3 regions of the Bacillus sp. mrc49 genome follow, and region 3 is predicted to be linked to each of the others. Evidence: riboswitches for the same ligand, from Rfam matches in the RefSeq annotation. Region 3 holds a riboswitch; each other region holds the start of a gene.
What was found. Region 3 has a riboswitch for S-adenosylmethionine ahead of metK (methionine adenosyltransferase). Riboswitches for the same ligand answer to the same signal wherever they lie in the genome.
Positions count from the first base shown of each region.

Region 1: another riboswitch for S-adenosylmethionine. It lies ahead of CVN76_RS26825 (methionine biosynthesis PLP-dependent protein); the one in region 3 lies ahead of metK (methionine adenosyltransferase).
Region 2: another riboswitch for S-adenosylmethionine. It lies ahead of CVN76_RS10430 (bifunctional homocysteine S-methyltransferase/methylenetetrahydrofolate reductase); the one in region 3 lies ahead of metK (methionine adenosyltransferase).

Region 1 is NZ_PHNG01000800.1:102,260-109,284, forward strand. Features, by position in the region: gene CVN76_RS26810 (ABC transporter ATP-binding protein) at 1-291, shown strand, start outside; gene CVN76_RS26815 (type B 50S ribosomal protein L31) at 415-663, shown strand; gene metC (cystathionine beta-lyase) at 771-1,952, opposite strand; gene CVN76_RS26825 (methionine biosynthesis PLP-dependent protein) at 1,949-3,061, opposite strand; SAM riboswitch class I at 3,147-3,259, opposite strand; gene fumC (class II fumarate hydratase) at 3,583-4,965, shown strand; gene CVN76_RS26835 (hypothetical protein) at 5,075-5,317, shown strand; gene CVN76_RS26840 (ABC transporter ATP-binding protein) at 5,383-6,528, opposite strand; gene CVN76_RS26845 (PucR family transcriptional regulator) at 6,658-7,025, opposite strand, start outside.
Region 2 is NZ_PHNG01000673.1:31,622-38,646, reverse strand. Features, by position in the region: gene ligD (DNA ligase D) at 1-1,540, opposite strand, end outside; gene ku (non-homologous end joining protein Ku) at 1,693-2,532, shown strand; gene CVN76_RS10435 (MOSC domain-containing protein) at 2,936-3,586, shown strand; SAM riboswitch class I at 3,697-3,795, shown strand; gene CVN76_RS10430 (bifunctional homocysteine S-methyltransferase/methylenetetrahydrofolate reductase) at 3,899-5,746, shown strand; gene metH (methionine synthase) at 5,739-7,025, shown strand, end outside.
Region 3 is NZ_PHNG01000478.1:3,894-10,918, reverse strand. Features, by position in the region: gene CVN76_RS04200 (SMI1/KNR4 family protein) at 1-78, opposite strand, end outside; gene CVN76_RS04195 (TIGR01212 family radical SAM protein) at 249-1,217, shown strand; gene CVN76_RS04190 (class I SAM-dependent methyltransferase) at 1,207-1,779, shown strand; gene CVN76_RS30835 (hypothetical protein) at 1,785-1,949, shown strand; gene CVN76_RS30830 (hypothetical protein) at 2,075-2,326, shown strand; gene CVN76_RS04185 (alpha/beta hydrolase) at 2,459-3,262, opposite strand; gene CVN76_RS04180 (gamma carbonic anhydrase) at 3,472-3,990, shown strand; gene metK (methionine adenosyltransferase) at 4,139-5,332, opposite strand; SAM riboswitch class I at 5,497-5,659, opposite strand; gene pckA (phosphoenolpyruvate carboxykinase (ATP)) at 6,004-7,025, shown strand, end outside.

The DNA of each region.
Region 1 (7,025 bases), on a different contig from region 3:
AGAGCCCTTGCATTCAATCCAGCGATTTTAATTTTGGATGAGGCAACGGCAAGCATCGATACCGAAACAGAGGCCATTATCCAGCAGGGGATGGAAGTGCTGAAAAAAGGCAGAACGACCTTCATCATTGCCCATAGACTTTCCACGATCAAAAATGCCGATCAAATCCTCGTCCTCGATAAAGGGCGGATTGCCGAGAAGGGGACACACGAGGAGCTAATGGGATTGCAAGGGAAGTATTATCAAATGTATGAACTGCAGGTTGGTCCGCATAAAGGGATGGCAGGATGAAGTAATCATTAACGAATTTGGAAATAATAATGAGTGTGCCAATTTGGTACACTCAAGCATATCACTTGATAATAGTAATCATTACGTTTAAGATATAGTTATCCTAACAATGAGGTGATAATAGTGAAACAAAATATTCATCCTGATTATCAACAAGTAGTATTTATGGATACGAACAGCGGATATAAATTTTTGACGGGTTCAACGAAAAAGTCGAACGAAACAATCGAGTGGGAAGACGGTCAAACGTATCCATTATTAAAAGTGGAGATAAGCTCAGATACGCATCCTTTTTATACAGGAAAGCAAAAGTTCGCTGAAAAAGGCGGAAGAGTGGATCGCTTTCTTGAAAAATATAATATGAAGAAATGATAGCAGGACCATCGAGCGATCGATGGTCCTTATCTATTGTTATGGAATGAAATAAAGGGTGCCCCATAGAAATATGAAATATGGGGCAGCGACCTTTTCTCATTTCATCATTTTGCAGCTAGAACTTCCCCTTTGGCGATATTTATTAGTGCAGCATCGAAGTCCTTGATTAGATCATCCGGATTTTCAAGTCCCACGGAGAGACGTAGCAGGCTGTTGGTGATGCCCCGTTTATCCCTTTCATCTGCAGGCATCGCAGCATGTGACATTTTAGCGGGATAGGATAATATCGATTCCACCGCGCCTAGGCTTACGGCAAAGACAGGGAGTTCAACGGTGTTCACGAACGAACGGAAAATTTCCTCGCTTGCCAATTCAAAGGAAAGGACCGCTCCCGCCCCAAGCGATTGACTCTTCTGGATGGCATGCTGGGGATGATCCGCAAGTCCAGGATAATAAACCTTTTTCACCAAGTGATGTTTCTTCAAGTAGGCGGCAATTTTTTCAGCCCCTTTTTGGGAGTGATCCATTCTTACGGACAAGGTTTTCAGCCCCCTCATCACAAGCCAGGCGTCCTGAACACCAAGAACGGCCCCGAAGGAGTTTTGGAGGGCACCGAGCCTTTGCGCCAATATAGGGTCTTTTACCACTGCAAGCCCAGCTACTACATCACTATGCCCGGACAAGAACTTCGTAGCACTATGAAGGACAACATCAGCGCCAAGTGTTAAAGGCTTTTGCAGTGCTGGCGTCAAGAATGTATTATCGACAAAGCTTAAGGCACCAATTTTTTTGGCGATATCACATACGGCGGAAATATCGGTCACTTTCAGCAATGGATTTGAAGGCGTTTCGATGTAAATGGCCCTCGTATTTGGCTTAACGGCCGCTTCGATGCTTTCGAGGTCCGTCATATCAACGAAAGTATGTTCAATTTTGAAACGGGTCAGGACTGTGGTGACCATCCTGAACGTTCCCCCGTACACATCTTCGGAAATGATGATATGGTCCCCGGCAGATAACAGCAGAAAAGCTGTTGAAATGGCCGCCATACCTGAGGAAAAGGCGAAGCCATGTGTGCCTTCTTCAAGTTCGGCAATGATTTCTTCCAACGCTTCGCGAGTCGGATTCCCGCTTCGGCTGTAATCATATTTGCCGAATTGATCGATATCGGATTGATGGAAAGTGGAGGCGTGCTGAATCGGAACGCTCACACCGCCAGTCGTTGCATCGAATTTATGTTGATTATGAAGCAATTTGGTTTCAAAGCTAAAATCATGATCTGTCATCGAAGTGCCTCCCTTTTTACATGCGCGAATGCTTGCTGCAAGTCGGAAATCAAATCTCCGCTGTCTTCGATGCCTACGGAAAAGCGGAGAAGGCGATTACAAACCCCGTTCGCCGTCCTGACCTCAAGAGGTATATCGGCATGTGTTTGTGTGGCCGGGTACGTGATGAAGCTTTCAACACCGCCAAGGCTTTCTGCAAACGAAATCAGTGAGAGCGATTGTAAAAATGGGTTGACAGCGTCTTCATCGATGATCCGGAAAGAAATCATGCCGCCTCTTCCGGGATACAATACGTCCGTTACACAATCATGCTCCGACAAGTAATCAACAAGTATCTTCGCATTCTTTTCATGGCGTTCCATCCGAAGTGCAAGAGTTTTCATTCCGCGCATCAACAACCATGAATCAAAGGGGCTCAACACAGCTCCTGTGCCATTATGATGGAAGGCTAGTGATTCGCATAATTCCGCGCCGCTAGCCACGATCAGTCCGGCGAGTACATCGTTATGGCCGCCGAGATACTTGGTTGCGCTGTGAATCACGATATCGGCGCCAAGTAGGATGGGCTTTTGAATGAGAGGCGTGTAAAAAGTATTATCAACGATCAGCAATACATTGAATCGTTTGGCCAATGCGGCAATGGCGCCAATATCCGTTTGCTGCATAAGGGGATTAGTGGGAGTTTCGATGAAGATGGCTTTCGTGTGAGGAGTGATGGCATTCTCGATATCCTCCAAACAACATGTGTTTACATAGTCACACTTCAATCCCCATTTCTTAAAGCCTTGTTCCAAGAGACGATATGTACCGCCATAAAGGTCTTCGCTGACAATCCAAGCATCACCCGATTTGAAAAGCGCCAGTATCGTAGAAATGGCGGCCATCCCCGAGCTGCAGGCATAACCTTGATCGCCTTTTTCGAGATCGGCGATCGAACGTTCCAATAGTTGGCGTGTGGGATTACCTGTCCTTGTATAATCGAAGCCAGTCGATTGGCCAATCCCTTCGTGACGAAAGGCTGTCGAGAAATAGACGGGAGGATTGACCGTTCCTGTCGCCGTTTCACTGCGATTTCCTAATTGAGCAAGATATGTTTCAGTTTTGTACATAATTTTCACTGCTCCTTTGCGTAATAAAAATAAAAAAAAGTCTTCTTTAAGAAGAAGACTTTGATTAAATGGTGACGAGTCATTCTTCTTATCTTCCAAGTTCAAAAACTTGTGGAATTAGCACCTTTTCATTCGTTGGAACAAATGAAGGTTGCTGAGGTGTCATCGGGCCATTCCCTCTACCTCTCTCGATAAGAGTTTAGATTATTCAATTTCTTTTGAATTTACTATATATACAAAATACTGTCAAGGAGAATTTGGTAAGGGATTGCATGGATGTACCTATTGAAACCCAGCGTGGCAACGTTTTACGTTAATAAAAAAAACTGGAAATGTAGGCGAAGTAGCCTTCAAGTGAAACCTGAATGATCCCTTTAGAAAAAAGAACAGGCTTGACCGGTTTTTTTTGCTTTAAAATAATAATGTTTGTACAATGGATGGAGAGAAAGAATATTACGACATTATTCATTTATTAATACATAAGATCTTCGATGAATAGTGCAACCATAGGAGGAGAACACATGGAATACAGAATCGAACGAGATACGATGGGTGAAGTGAAAGTGCCTGCTGATAAATATTGGGGAGCACAGACCGAGAGAAGCCGGAACAATTTCAAAATCGGTAACGAAAGAATGCCGATTGAATTGGTGCGTGCGTTTGCATACGTTAAGCAGGCTGCAGCGAAGGTGAACTATGATCTTGGTGATTTATCGGAAGTGAAAAAGAATGCCATCGTCAAGATATGCGGTGAAATCCTCGAAGGTACGCTTGATGAACATTTTCCGCTTGTTGTCTGGCAAACGGGGAGCGGCACGCAAAGTAATATGAACGTGAATGAAGTGGTCGCTAACAAAGGAAATGAATGGTTAAAAGAAATAGGGGAATCTGTTGCCCTTCATCCGAATGATGACGTTAACAAAGCCCAAAGCTCCAATGATACATTCCCTACTGCCATGCATATTGCAGCCTTCATGGAAGTTGCTGAAAAGCTGGTCCCTGCGATCAAAGTACTAAGAGATACATTTGATGCAAAAGAAAAAGAATTTTGGGATGTCGTGAAAATTGGCCGTACACATCTTCAAGATGCAACACCGTTAACTTTAGGACAAGAAATATCCGGTTGGAAAGCGATGCTTGATAAAGACCTGGAGATGATTGAGGAAAGCAGCCAAAAATTATTGAACCTAGCGCTGGGCGGAACGGCTGTTGGAACCGGAATCAATACAAAAAAAGAATTCCCTGGACTTTCCGCAAAACAAATCGCTGCGGATACAGGACATCCATTTGTCACATCGGATAATAAGTTCCATGCCCTGACAAGCCATAATGAAATCGTGTATGCCCATGGCGCACTGAAAGCATTGGCAGCGGATTTAATGAAAATTGCCAACGATGTCAGATGGCTGGCAAGCGGCCCTAGAAGCGGAATTGGTGAAATTGCCATCCCGGAAAATGAACCAGGAAGCTCCATCATGCCAGGGAAGGTCAATCCAACCCAAAGTGAAGCGCTTACCATGATTGCAACACAAATAGTTGGTAACGATGCCACGATTGGTTTTGCAGCCAGCCAAGGAAACTTCGAATTGAACGTATTCAAACCGGTCATCATCTACAACTTCCTGCAAACGGTTAAATTATTGACGGACGGCATTCATTCCTTCAACGATAACTGTGCAGTCGGCATCACTGCCAATGAAGATAAAATCAAAGAAAATGTAGACCGTTCGCTGATGCTTGTAACGGCGTTGAACCCGCACATAGGTTATGAAAAAGCGGCCAAAATTGCCAAAACTGCATTCAAGGACAACTCAACTCTTAAAGAAGCGGCGTTAAAATTGGAATTCCTGACGGAAGATGAATTCAATGCATGGGTCGACCCAGCTAACATGGTCAATAAATAATAGCAGAAGAATGCCCTCCCACTGTTTCTTTTGGGAGGGTGTTTCAATGTGTTAAAATCATCCTATCAACAAATACTAAGGATCAAAGGCTGGAAATGGAGGAAAAACAATGTCTTTATGCCCGCTTTGCAACGGTCTGAGAAAAATCCATGTGAATTGCCCCGAATGCGGCAATGATCTTGACGATAAAGGGAAATTCATGGATTACGCTGATGAATACAGTGCTTATATGGATATCGATACACTTAAGCTAAATGACGGCTGCCCCCAATCCTTACAAAAAGGCCAATGCCCACACCTTATGAAATGCCCTGAATGCGGACATGATGAAGTGGTATTGGTTCAGGAATAGGAGAGTCCTTGAATCCCGGCTAAACATAAAAAAATACCCGTTCATGAACGGGTATTTTTTTATGTTTAGTTAGCAGACAATTTCAAACCTTCCTGCATCTGTTCGTCCTCTTCGACAAAAATGCGGTGTTCGCTGCCTTTATCGAAAAAGTGGGCTTTATTCATATCGAGGGCAAGCTCGATTTTTTCGCCTGCATGAATGATATTTTTGGCATCTACCCGTGCAACGAAGTCCTGTCCTTCAAGCGTGGAGTAAAGCATGATTTCCGCCCCCATGAGTTCTGCCACATCGATGTGGGTTTTGAATAGGGCATTCGGGGAATCCGTGAAGTATTCACCTTCATTATGGAAATCCTCCGGCCTGATGCCAAGGATGATATCTTTTCCGACATAGCCTTGATCACGCAGCATTCTCATTTTCGCTGCAGGTATCTCAAACGTTTGCTCACCCATTTTGATGAAGCCTTCTTTTAATGTCCCGTTGAAGAAGTTCATGGCAGGTGATCCAATAAAGCCTCCGACGAAAACGTTGATCGGTTTCTCATATACGTCTTTTGGGGCACCGACCTGTTGGATGATCCCGTCCTTCATGACGACAAGCCTTGTCGCCATCGTCATCGCTTCCGTTTGGTCATGTGTGACATATATCGTCGTTGTGTCAAGGCGTTTATGTAGCTTGGCTATTTCCGCGCGCATTTGGACCCGGAGTTTTGCGTCAAGATTGGATAATGGCTCATCCATCAAGAAAACTTTTGCGTCCCTTACTATTGCACGGCCAAGTGCCACACGTTGGCGCTGCCCGCCTGAAAGCGCTTTAGGTTTTCTGTTTAGATATTCTTCAAGACCAAGGATCCTTGCCGCTTCAGTGACCCTTTGCTTAATTTCCGCTTTTGGCGTTTTCCTGAGTTTTAATCCGAATGCCATATTGTCATAGACGGACATATGGGGATATAAAGCGTAGTTTTGGAAAACCATAGCGATATCACGATCTTTTGGCGGTACATCATTGACTCGTTTGCCGTCGATATATAAATCACCCTGTGAGATGTCCTCAAGGCCGGCAATCATCCGTAGAGTCGTCGATTTCCCGCAGCCGGAAGGTCCTACAAACACAATGAATTCCTTATCGGCCACATGAAGGTTAAAATCCTTAACAGCCGTCACCTTTTTATCATAAATCTTGAAAATATGATCCAATACTAGCTCTGCCATGAAAAAATCCCCCTTTTAAACTACTGATTACTTGTACCAATTAACTATAGTCTAAGCTATCAGTATAGAAAAAAGTATGTGCACATTGCACAAAAAAAGGATAATGATCCTTTTCTTGCATACTGAAAGTCAATCATTCAATAACATAAGCAAGTAAGCAGTCAATGCGTGCCGAAAGTTTCTTATATCGAGTCCTGTCCTCTCGGTGAATTTGTCTATCCGGTACTGCAGGCTGTTCCGGTGTATATAAAGCTGTTTGGCGGCATGTGTGGCATTGGAATTGCACTCGATATACGTTTTGATCGTATTGATAAGCTCTGTATCCTTCCTGGTCTTGCCAAGAATCTGATTGATATACCATTGCGTATTCGCATCAGATTGCCGATTCAATAGTATGTAGGGGATGATATCGGCCAAATCGGTGACCTTCAAGTCCGGCAACTCAGCTTGTGCCAAAGCAAAACATTTTTTCTCCCGCAGCCGGTGGTTATGGAGGT
Region 2 (7,025 bases), on a different contig from region 3:
CATTGGGGTGGGAACTTGTAAGGTAATGGCCGAGAAAATCGGTGAATATGCGTGTCTCTTGATAAGTGAATTGGTCTTCGGGCAGCGGGATGTGTACCTGAAGCCCTTTGTTGCCGGACGTTTTAACAAAAGCTTCCATTCTTAATGAGTCCATCACCTTTTTTATTTCTTGTGCAGCCTTTATTGCTAGTGAAAAATATTCGATCGAAGGAGGATCCAAGTCCAGGACGATTTCATCAGGTTTTGTTTTCCCCGCTTTTTGAAACGGGGCATGGAATTCCAAAGCCAGTTGGTTACCAAACCAAAGTAGCGTTTCAACATCGTTGCATAGCATATATTCAATATCTTCGTCCTTGTACGTTTTTATGAAGCCCGGCGCATAGTCAGGCTTGTTTTTCTGGAAAAATCTCTCTTGATCGAGCGTGCCATGAGGATACCTGATCGTAGTCAATAGTTTTTCCTTTAAGAAAGGTAGGAAGAAAGCGGAAACTTCACGCAAGTATTGGAGGTATTCCACTTTAATCACGTCTTTGCCAGCCGTTGTCCATAATGGCTTATCACGGGAGGTTATTTGAACGGTTTCTGGAAAGGTATACTGGCTTATTACGAATTTCTCCCATGTGCATTCTTTTGGATCCAAGTGCAGAAGCCATTGGGAAAATTGGGGCTCGCGCAATTCATTTTCTTCATAAACATGTAAGCATTGCACTTCGATGCAAATCGAAGGTTGGATATAAAAAAATTGGGCGTCCTCTCCAGAGGCATTTCGCTTGATTAAATCATGCAGGATCCCTTTATTTTGGGCACTCAGACCATTTTTGACGCTGCCGATTTTCATTACTTTTCCATCCTTGAATACCCCGAGGGAAACGTATCCATTTTCTTTATGCAATGCCGTGATGAAACAGGAGATAGCCTTCCAATTTTTTACTTTAATCCAGGCGGTGGTTCGCTTTCCTTCTTGCCAGGTTCCCCGTATTTCCTTTGCAACCACTCCCTCGCCATCCAAAAGGATTACTTCATTCATCGCGACATTCAAAGAATCGAAGCTCTCAATTATTTGTACTAAAGCTTTATCGGCTGGGTCAGGAGGACTAGGGAGGCCGAGTTCTTTTCCCATCTTCTCTATCCATTCCCTGCGGTCTTCCATGGATTGATTTCTGATGTCCTTGCCCTTTATGCGCAGCAGATCGAACGCTATATAACGGCATGGGGAAAAATGAGCATGTTCAGAAATCAATAATGGGTTACGCAGGCGGCCACGCCATTGGATTTGAAAAAAGTCTGCTTTTGCTTGATTCGTCAGCCAGACCAATTCTCCATCCAACTGCAACGGTAGATACGCTTCAAGTTCCATTTCTTTTATGAATGTAACGATTTCCGGGAATAACGTGGATAATTCCTTCTCGTTTCGACTCTTGATGCTTATCGTATCGGAGTCAATCGTTAAGATGGCCCTAAAGCCGTCATATTTGACTTCATAACGCCAATCGTTAGAGACGGGCGCTTCCGGGTAATAAGTTGGCAGCATCGGTTTCATTTTGAAAAACACCTTCCGCAAATAAATGATTAACATTATTTTGCCAAAAAAACAACGAGTTAGAGTTGGCAAATTTTTTTTCGATTTTTTTTTTACAAAGGGGAATAATAACTGTGTTCTCAAAATTAAAAATAAGTTATGAGGTGACCCATATGCATACAATGTGGAAGGGGAGCATATCATTCGGTTTGGTGAACATTCCGATTAAACTTCATGCGGCTACGGAAGATAAGGATATATCTTTACGGACGCTGCACAAGGAATGTCATTCACCAATCAAATATGAAAAAGTGTGTCCGGTCTGCCAGAAAGAAGTGGGTAAAGACGATATTGTCCGCGCTTTTGAATATACAAAAGGAAAGTTTGTCGTTTTGGAGGACAATGAACTGGAACAGCTAAAAAAACAGAATGAAGAAAAAGCAGTGGAAATCGTGGATTTCGTGAAAATAGAGGAAATAGATCCGATCTATTTTAATCGCAGTTATTATATGTCCCCGAATGATGGGGGGATTAAGGCTTATTCCCTTCTAAGACAGGCACTTAAGGAATCCAATAAGGTGGGGATCGCCAAAATCATCATTCGCTCAAAAGAGCAAATGGCAGTCATTAGGGTCGTTGATAATACACTTGTGATGGAGACGATTCATTATCCGGATGAAGTCCGCTCCGCAGCCGATGTTCCGAACATCCCTGCAAATGATGCGATCGTAAAAAAAGAAATTGATACGGCCGTGCTTTTAATCGATCAATTAACGTCGACTTTCGAACCAACCAAATACACGGATGATTATCGCACCGCTTTACTCGAACTGATTGAATCAAAGAAAACGGGACAGAAGGCGATTGCCGCCAAAACGACGGAACCGGCAGCAAACAATGTAACCGATTTAATGGAGGCGTTGCAAGCTTCCATTGACCGGACGAAGCATGAAGAACCGGAGAAAAGAACCACCCGTAAGAAGGCGGCAACGAAAAAAAAGAAACAAGCATAATACAAAAAAGCCAAGCGGAGTAGGAATGCGTCGCTTGGCTTTCTATTTGGGGTTTCGTTTAAGTGGAGATCGATGCAGGGCAAAAAAAAATCGCTCCCTTAAGAGCGACAATGAGGAATTCAATCGTGAAATCAACATATAGGCGAACTGTTGTAGTTTTCGACTATATATTGTGTTCATATTCTATCATATTTAATTCTGAAATAGCAACAATATTACGGTAACTTACTGATGATTTTTTCTGGAATTCCAAGATATTTCAACCAATTGAAAGCATGGGGACCCGTTTTCGGTTTTTGCATTTGGTATATTCTCCTATTTGGCTATAGAATCAAATGGATTTTTAGTATAATTTATTCATATAAGGATGGTATATAACTAAATGAGGATAGGGAGACGAAGAATGGAAAACAAAAAAATAGTTTCACTTCAAGTCAGTAAGCCAAAACAAGAAACATTTGCGAATGTCAACATTTTTTCTGCCATGAATAAACAAGCAGTGGATACCGTGACTGTAACGAAATCTGGCCTAATCGGTGATGGGGTAGGCAATGAAAAGTTTCATGGAGGACCTGATCGAGTCGTATGTTTTTATCCCTATGAACACTACGCATTATGGAATGAGAAGTTCAATAAAAAGCTTGATATTCCCGCGTTTGGTGAAAATGTAACCGTTGCAGGGATGACAGAGGATGCTATCTATATTGGTGATATTTATCAAATAGGCGATGCGATCGTCCAAATTAACCAGGGAAGGATCCCCTGTTCGACCATTTCCCATTTTAACCGTGAGGCCGGGCTTTTGAAAATAGTTATGAAAACGGGTTTCACTGGTTATTTTGCAAGAGTGATCAAAGAGGGGACCATAAAGAAACAAGATGAAATTTTGTTACTCGAACGCCAGCAGGAAAAAATCACGGTTCAATTCGCCACTGAGGTGATCCTTCATGGACGGGACGGGGAGGAAGGAGCGAGTGCTTTACTTGCTGTGGATTCACTCGCGGACGACTGGAAACAAAGGGCCGTAAAGCGCATTCAGGCTGTGCAGGACTGAATGAATTGTAGGGAAAATGAAAAAATGCGCGGTAAGGTATTGAAATTAACAGATTATTAAGGTAAATTAAATATAAATAAATTTTAAAATTTTATGAAAATTATATATCGATCTTATCGAGAGAGGTGGAGGGACTGGCCCGACGAAACCTCAGCAACCAGCTTAGGCAAAGGTGCTAAATCCAGCAAGCGGAGCTTGATAGATGAGGAGAATGTTCCAAGAAACCTTCTTCTTTGAGAAGGTTTTTTTTCTTTTCTCTCATACGCTTAGAATATGACAAAAACAGAATTGTTTTTGAGAGAGGGTGTAATAATGAATTTTCGTAAAGAGTTGAAAGAAAGAATGCTGGTTGGAGAAGGGGCGATGGGGACTTTATTATACTCCTATGGCATCGATCAATGTTATGAGGAATTAAACTGTACCAATCCCGGTCAAATAGAATCGATCCATCGTGCCTATTTGGAGGCAGGTGCCGACATCCTACAATCGAACACGTATGGTGCCAACTTCAATAAGTTGAAGCGACATGGACTAGAAGATGAGGTAAGCAAGATCAATCGTCAGGGAGTCATCCTCGCCAAAAAAGCGGCACAAGGCAAGGCCTATGTCTTCGGTACGATCGGGGCCCAGCGGAGTATAAGAAAATCGGATTTAAGCATGGAGGAAATAAAGCGAGGCTTTCGTGAACAACTTTACAGCCTGCTGATGGAAAGCCCGGATGGGATTCTCCTGGAAACCTTTTATGACCTCGAAGAACTGGAAACCGTGCTGGAAATCGTAAAAAAAGAAACGGAACTGCCAATCATCGCAAATGTTTCAATGCATGAATTGGGCAATCTCCAAAATGGGATCCATTTGAATGAAGCCTTTCAAAAACTCGAGCAATTGGGAGCCGATGTCGTCGGTGTGAATTGCCGACTTGGGCCTCACCATATGATTCGTGCCTTGGAAGAAGTGAGCCTGCCAAAGCATGCTTCGATTGCCATCTATCCAAATGCCAGCCTCCCGGATTATGTGGATGGCAGGCTCGTCTATAAGGCAGTGCCTGAATATTTCGGTTCGAGTGCCCTGGACCTACGTAAGCAGGGTGCCACGATCATAGGCGGATGCTGCGGTACGACTCCTCTGCATATTCAAGCTGTGAAGAATGCAGTGGGAAGCCTGGTTCCCGTGAAAGAAAAATTAACGAAACCCCGTGAAATAGAAATAATGGAGATCAGTGATAGAGCAGGAGAACTTCCTCTATATGAAAAGGCCAAAACAGAAAGGACGATTCTTGTTGAACTCGATCCACCGAAGAAGCTGGGAATAGAAACTTTCATGGCCGGGGCGAAGGCTTTGAAAACTGCAGGGGTCGACTCGATTACATTAGCGGATAATTCACTTGCTTCCCCGAGGATATCGAATGAAGCGTTGGCAAATTTACTGAAAGACCAATTGAATGTGAAACCAATGGTACATATAACATGTCGTGACCGTAATTTAATTGGCCTGCAATCCCATTTAATGGGCCTGCAGACGGTAGGCTTGAATGAGATATTGATCATTACCGGCGATCCATCCAAAATCGGGGACTTCCCTGGGGCCACTTCGGTTTATGATTTATCCTCCTTTGACTTGATAAGCATGGTCAAACAATTTAATGACGGCCTTTCCTATTCGGGTCAAAGCTTGGGCCAACGGGCAAATTTCAAAATTGCCGCCGCATTTAATCCCAATGTGAAGTACTTGGATAAAGCGGTGCAGCGTATGGAAAAGAAAATTGCCTGTGGTGCTCATTCCTTTTTGACACAGCCCATTTATTCAATCCAACAGATGGAAGAAGTTCATGAAGCGACCAAACATTTGGAAACGCCGATTTTCATCGGTATCATGCCCTTGACAAGCACGCGGAATGCGGAGTTCATCCACAACGAAATCCCAGGCATCAAATTGCCTGACAATGTCAGGAGAGCGATGGCATTAGCCGGGAATGACCCTGTAAAGGCGAGGATAGAAGGCGTTAGCATTGCAAGGGAGCTAGTGGATGCAGCAAGGGATAAATTCAAGGGAATCTATTTAATCACCCCATTCCTTCGTTATGAAATGACAGCCGAACTTACGAAATATATAAGGAAAGCCGATAGTAAACAAACATCAGAGGTGGCAGTGCATGAATAAAAAAGCGATACAAGAACAGTTGGATTCCAAAATTCTCCTGCTTGATGGAGCGATGGGAACCATGCTTCAGGCAGAGAATTTGACGGCAGCGGATTTCGGAGGCGAGCAGTTCGAGGGATGCAATGAATATTTATCGCTGACCCAGCCGGAACTGATCCAATCCATCCATGAAACTTATTTGGCAGCAGGTGCAGATATCATCGAGACAAATACTTTTGGTGCGACAAGCATCGTACTTGATGAATATCAAATAAGCACGATTGCATACAAACTTAATAAAATTTCCGCAGAGCTTGCCGTCAAGGCTTGTGAAAAGTATTCAAAGGATAGCTGGCCAAGATATGTAGCAGGCTCAATGGGGCCCACGACAAAAACACTATCGGTTACAGGGGGGACGACTTTCGATGTTTTAACCGACTCTTATGAAGAGCAGGCACTCGGCCTCTTGGACGGCGGTGTCGACCTTTTATTGGTGGAAACATGTCAGGACATGCTTAATGTCAAGGCTGCCTTTTCCGGAATAAAAGCCGCCTTCGCCAAAATCGGAAAAGAAGTCCCGGTGATGATATCCGGTACGATCGAACCGATGGGCACCACACTTGCCGGCCAGTCGATAGAAGCTTTCTATTTATCGGTCGAACATATGAAACCTATTGCTGTCGGCTTGAATTGTGCGACAGGACCGGAGTTCATGATCGATCATATCCGGACGCTTGCAGAGATTTCAAATAGTGCAATCAGCTGTTACCCGAATGCCGGGCTTCCGGATGAGGAGGGACATTATCATGAGTCACCGGTTTCCCTTGCGGAGAAAATGAAGCAATTTGCCGAAAAAGGCTGGGTCAATATCATCGGAGGGTGCTGCGGTACGACACCTGAGCACATTAGGGAGCTTTCCAAGGCGCTCTCTGGCCTGCAGCCCCGCGTAAAGGCTGAATCTGCTCATGGCCACGCCGTATCAGGCATAGAGCCGCTCATTTACGATGAGTCAATGCGTCCTTTATTCGTAGGAGAGAGAACGAATGTAATCGGATCAAGAAAATTCAAGGAGCTGATCCGTGGGAAACATTACGAGCCAGCAGCCGAAATAGCACGTGCCCAGGTGAAAAAAGGTGCACATGTCATTGATATTTGTCTTGCAGACCCGGATGGCGATGAGCTCGGCGATATGAAGGAGTTCGTGGAAGAGGTCGTCAAAAAGGTGAAGGTGCCCTTGGTCATCGATACGACGGATGAAGCCGTCCTTGAGCAAGCATTAAAACATTCACAAGGAAAATCG
Region 3 (7,025 bases):
CTTTGCTTCGAATACCTGATTATTTTCGGCTAATCGCTTTTTCATATGATTAATCGCTTCTTCAACTTGACCGGTCATGTCCATCAGCTCCCGATTGGATATAGTCTTTCACTTGATTTTGTCGAATTAGCAGCCAAAAGTTCAGCCCTCAAGTATACATTATACGCTTATTTTTCAAAAAAAGACCTAGCTGCCAGAATGTTGTATAATATATGGTGCGCTTCATTTATACCAAGGAGGTTGCTGATTTGAATCAAGCAAACCCGTTTATATATGCAACGGATAACAAACGATATCATACATGGAATTACCACTTGAGAAATCATTTTGGACATAAGGTTTTTAAAGTTGCCCTGGACGGCGGCTTTGACTGCCCGAACCGTGACGGCACCGTCGCACATGGAGGCTGTACCTTCTGCAGTGCTTCAGGCTCGGGCGACTTTGCCGGCAGCCGCGTTGAGCCGCTCGACGTCCAGTTCAAAAAAATCAGCGAACGGATGCACCATAAATGGAAAGATGGAAAGTATATGGCCTATTTCCAGGCGTTCACGAATACGCATGCACCAGTCGATGTCCTTCGCGAAAAATATGAACAGGTATTGACCCAGGAAGGTGTGGTCGGGCTCTCGATAGCGACACGCCCCGACTGTCTGCCGGATGATGTGGTCGAGTATTTGGCAGAATTGAACGAGCGCACTTACCTATGGGTGGAGCTCGGTCTTCAGACGGTTCATGAAAAGACCGCGACGATGATCAACCGCGCCCATGACTTCGACTGCTATAAAGAAGGTGTCGATAAGCTGCGTAAACATGGCATCCGCGTCTGCTCCCATATCATCAATGGCCTTCCCCAGGAGGACTACACGATGATGATGGAAACGGCCCGGGAAGTCGCCAAGCTCGATGTGCAGGGGATAAAAATCCATTTACTTCACCTTTTGAAAGGGACACCGATGGTCAAGCAATATGAAAAAGGCTTGCTTGAATTCCTTGATCGCGATGAATATGTCAGCCTCGTATGCGATCAGCTGGAAATCATCCCTCCTGAAATGATCGTTCATCGCATAACCGGTGACGGTCCGATCGATTTGATGATCGGTCCGATGTGGAGCGTCAACAAATGGGATGTCCTGAATGCCATCGATGCCGAATTGAAACGCCGCAGCAGCTGGCAAGGAAAAAATCATCAACTGGAGGAACTAACAGATGAAGCTTGACCGCATCTTGCCTTACGCAAGAATTTTGCTTGAAAAAACGGTGCAACCCGGAGATATCGCCGTGGACGGCACGATGGGCAACGGCATTGATACGGCCTTTCTGGCCGGACTTACAGGTGAAACGGGACATGTCTATAGTTTCGATATCCAAAAAGAAGCCCTCCAGAACACAAGCGTCAAACTGGAGAACGAGGGTCTAAGCAATCAATGCACGCTCATCCATGATGGACATCAACACCTCAGTAACTATATCAGGAAAGAACATGCCGGAAAGATTACCGGTGCCATATTCAACCTGGGCTACCTACCTGGCGGGGATAAATCGATCATCACCGAAGCCGATACAACGACAGCCGCCATTGAACAGCTGTTCGGACTGCTTGCTCCCGAAGGCATCATCATTCTCGTCATCTACCATGGGCATCCAGGCGGATCGCAGGAACGCGATGCACTGATGGACTATGTGCAAAACTTTCCGCAACAAAAAGCCCATATCCTGAAATACGGCTTCATCAACCAAGCCAACAATCCTCCCTTCATCATCGCGATTGAAAAGAGGTAATCCCAATGGACGGATTATGCTCGATGTTGGACGAAAAACTCGCTGTAGGACGAATTATGCTCGCGGACGGACGGATTATCCCCGATGTCGGACGATTTACGCTCGTGGACGGACGGATTAGGCTCGTGAACGGACGGATTTTACTCGATGTTGGACGAAAAACTCGCTGAAGGACGAATTATGAACGCGGACGGACGAATTACACCCGATGTTGGACGAAAAACTCGCTGAAGGACGAATTATGAACGCGGACGGACGGATTATCCTCGATGTTGGACGAAAAACCCGCTGAAGGTTGAATTATGAACGCGGACGGACGGATTATCCCCGCTGTTGGATGAATTACGCTCGTGGACGGACGGATTATCCCCGATGTTGGACGATTTACGCTCGTGGACGGACGGATTACGCTCGATGTTGGACGAAAAAACCGCTGAAGGACGAATTATGCTCGCTGTCGGACGAATTATCCCCGATGTTGGACGAATTACGCTCGTGGACGGACGGATTATCCCCGATGTTGGACGAAAAACTCGCTGAAGGTTGAATTATGAACGCGGACGGACGGATTATCCGCGATGTCGGACAAATTACGCCCTTTGTTAAACAAAATAAAAAGCTGCCGATCACTTCATTTCGGCAGCTTTTTTTACATATCCGGCACAGCGGTATATTCGGGTCAAACGACATAGCCTAATATTTTCAATCGATTCTCAACAAAGCTCAGGGCATATTGGAATACGTCATCTCGTTCCGGCTCGTTAAAGATTTCATGATAAAGCTTTGGCCATTCTTTATATTGCTTCTCACTGGCCAAGTTATAATTAAACCACTCACGAACCGCCTTCTTATTCACGATTCGGTCATCTCCGCCCTGCATGACCAAAAGCGGCACATCCTGAAAATCAGGGATTTCCTCAAAGGCATCCTTCATGGCCTGGGAAAGCTCCCGATACCAGCGAACGGAAACCTTTGTGATGTATAAGGTATCATTCCTATCGCATTCACGGACCTCCGAGCTTCTCGTTGCCATTTCAGGAGTTAGTCCCGAATCTACCCTGAACTGGGGCATCACAAGATTCAAGCCATGTGAGATGCTTGCGAGGAATTTCGGAGGCTTGGTTACGAGCCCTAAACAAGGTGAAGATAAAATCACGCCTGCAATATCCCATTCCTCTTCCTGAAGAAGCCGAATTGAAATCAGGCCTCCCATGCTATGTCCAAGCAAAAAGACCGGGAGCGAGTATTCGTAAGCTTCCTCTATCCAGCTTTTCACTTCATCTAAATATTCATCAAAGGAATCGATATGTCCCCGGTAGGCTCGAGTGGTCATGCCCTGCCCAGGAAGGTCGCCCATGACGACATGGTATCCGGCTGAAAGCCACATTTGGGTAACCCATTTATAGCGTCCGTGATGCTCCATTGCCCCATGAATGATGACAATGACGCCTTTTGCGTCCCCTTCTGTCTCCCATTTCCACATTCGAAATCCCCCTTTCACTTTTCACTTGTTGTATACGATCCATGATAATTAAAATATATATATAAATAATAACCATATTCGCGATTTTCGACAAAAAAGAAAACTAACAAGTTGTACATTCGTATTATAAATAGCCAAGTGTATTTGCATACGGTATATTAAAATAATACATAAAAACATTCACTTCGGAAAGGAAATGATTGAAAATGATTATTTATCCGTTCAAAGGCAAGGAACCACAGATTTCCGAAAGCGCTTATATTGCGGAGAATGCAGTCGTGACAGGCGATGTGAAAATTGGCGACGAATCGTCAATCTGGTTCAATTCCGTCATCCGCGGTGATGTGGCCCCAACCATCATCGGTAAAAAAGTAAGTATCCAAGATAATAGTGTCCTCCACCAAAGCCCCAATAATCCATTGATCATTGAAGATGAGGTAACCATTGGCCATCAGGTCATTTTACATAGCTGTAAAATCCGCAAAGGAGCCTTGGTCGGCATGGGCTCGATCGTACTTGACGCAGCCGAAATCGGTGAAGGAGCTTTTATCGGTGCCGGCAGTCTCGTTCCCCAAGGCAAAGTGATCCCGCCGAATATGTTGGCATTCGGACGCCCGGCCAAAGTGATCCGCGAAATCAATGCGGAAGATCGTCAGGACATGGAACGGATCGTGCGCGAATATGCCGAAAAAGGACAATACTACAAAACAGCAGACCGAATAAAATAAACTAGGGGCTTGTCCATGCCTCTTTTACACGCCAAATATCCTCTGGTAAATCACTCAGTGGGTTTATTGAATTATTCCCTCTGCAAACCAAATTAATCCTACCAAAAAAAGGTGCACCGCAATTAGCGGCGCACCTTTTCCATCTGGATCATGCTTGTGCTTTTAAAGTTTCTGCTTTATCCGTGCGTTCCCACGGAAGATCGACATCGGTACGGCCAAAGTGTCCGTATGCAGCTGTCTGCTTGTAGATCGGGCGACGAAGGTCAAGCATTTTGATGATGCCTGCTGGGCGAAGGTCGAAGTTAGCGCGAACTAGGTCAACCAGGACGTCTTCGCTAACAGTGCCCGTTCCGAATGTATCAATCGAGATCGATACAGGCTCTGCCACACCAATAGCGTAAGCCAATTGTACTTCGGCTTTATCAGCCAGGCCAGCTGCCACGATGTTTTTGGCAACATAGCGTGCAGCGTATGCCGCAGAACGGTCAACTTTCGTAGCATCCTTACCAGAGAATGCACCGCCGCCGTGACGAGCGTATCCGCCGTACGTATCAACGATGATTTTACGGCCAGTAAGACCAGCATCCCCTTGAGGTCCGCCAATTACGAAACGGCCAGTCGGGTTGATGAAGTATTTCGTTTCAGCATCGATCAATTCAGCAGGAACCACCGCTTTGATGACATGCTCTTTTAAATCGGCTTGAATTTGCTCAAGCGTGATTTCTGCATCATGCTGTGTAGAGATGACGATCGTATCTACACGTACAGGACGGTTATTTTCATCATATTCCACAGTTACTTGTGTTTTTCCATCCGGGCGTAAGTAAGCAAGCGTTTCATCTTTACGTACTTGAGCCAAGCGGAATGAAAGCTTATGGGCCAATGAAATCGGAAGCGGCATAAGCTCTTCTGTTTCATTGCAAGCGAATCCGAACATAAGACCTTGGTCCCCTGCACCGATTGCATCGATTTCTTCCTCTGACATGTTGCCTTCACGTGCTTCCAAAGCTTTATCGACGCCAGCTGCGATATCGGCAGACTGCTCATCGATCGAGCTCAATACAGCACAAGTTTCAGCATCGAAGCCGTATTTCGCGCGAGTGTAGCCAATTCCTGCAATCGTATCACGAACGATACGCGGAATATCCACATAAGCGGATGTTGTAATTTCACCAGCAACAAGCACAAGACCTGTCGTTACACTTGTTTCACACGCAACACGTGCATTTGCATCCTTAGCAAGGATAGCATCTAAAATGGAATCTGAAATCTGATCACAAATCTTGTCCGGATGGCCCTCTGTAACAGATTCAGAAGTAAATAGACGTTTCTTTGACATCATATTTCCTCCTTGGAAGTTAGTATGTGGTAGGCATAAGCCTGATTTTTTTTACGGAACTCGTTTCCCTTATTAGCTTCAACTATAGACACAGAATTAATTAAAAAACACAAAAACCTTCCCTGGAAAATGAGGAAAGGTTTAACATTCTGTCTTCTATCCTTTCACTCTTATCGTTCAAGGGTTTTTTACCTTGCTCAGGTTAGCACCATCACCACTTTTCCTTGAAGAACACCGCTTTATTTTCGGCGATTGCTCTTGGAGTCAAGTTCAATATGGCAGGTTGCTGGGTTTCAAAGGGCCTGTCCCTCCACCAACTCGGGATAAGAGAATCCGTACAATTTAAGATAATATCGTATTGGGTCGGAATTTGTCAATGATTTTCTATCAAGAACATTTCCGGTCAACGGCCAAATCGGGCACAACAATCTTCGCTCCCCCGGCATTAAAGGATTTTCAGGCGCATGACAATGATTATTACTTCTTATAATAAAGGGGAAATTTACTTTCATTAAAGCATATGCAGGAATCCCGGCATGGTTCCTGCCCATTTAAAATGATGAATCTAACCAGATGAAAATTATCACAATTCAGATGATATAGTATAGACTATTTAAATAAATGTGTTATACTAATCGTAATATAAAACTTAAACAAAGGAAGGTACCTCATATATGAATTCTGTAGACGTTTCTAATGAGTTACACCAGTTATTAACAGGAAACAACGTGCAAACTCAGCTTTCAGTTCCTAAATTGGTCGAAAAGGTATTAAGCAGGAATGAAGGGGTTTTAACTTCAACTGGAGCAGTAAAAGCAGAAACAGGCAAATATACTGGCCGTTCACCTAAAGATAAATATATCGTCGAGGAAGCATCCGTAAAAGATAAAGTCGATTGGGGTTCAGTGAACCAGCCAATTTCGGAAGATGTGTTCAATAAACTATATAATAAAGTAATTGACTACTTAAAAGCAAAAGAAGAGATTTTCGTTTTCAAGGGCTTCGCTGGCGCAGAAGAATCATCCCGCCTTCCAATTCGTGTGGTTAATGAATATGCTTGGCATAATCTTTTCGCGCATACTTTATTCATCCGTCCAAACGAAGAGGAGCTAAGAGGCCATGAAGCAGAATTCACGATCCTTTCGGCACCTAACTTCAAAGCAGATCCAGCGGTGGACGGAACGCAATCCGAAACGTTCATCATCGTTTCTTTTGAACGCCGCACCATCTTGATCGGCGGAACGGAATATGCAGGTGAAATGAAAAAATCGATCTTCTCGATCATGAACTACCTTCTTCCAGAGGCTGGAATCCTTCCAATGCACTGCTCTGCGAATGTAGGACGTGAAGGGGACGTCGCTTTATTCTTCGGACTGTCCGGAACCGGCAAGACGACTTTATCTGCAGACACGAATCGCAAGCTGATCGGTGATGATGAACACGGCTGGGCTTCTAACGGTGTTTTCAACATCGAAGGCGGCTGCTATGCGAAAACGATCAACCTTTCACGTGAAAAAGAACCACAAATCTTCGATGCCATCCGTTTTGGAGCCGTACTGGAAAATGTTGTGGTTGATCCGAATACACGTGAAGCGGATTATGATGACAGTTCATTGACTGAAAACACCCGTGCCGCATACCAAATGCAAGCAATCGATAATATCGTGAGCCCAAGTATTGCCGGACACCCGAATAC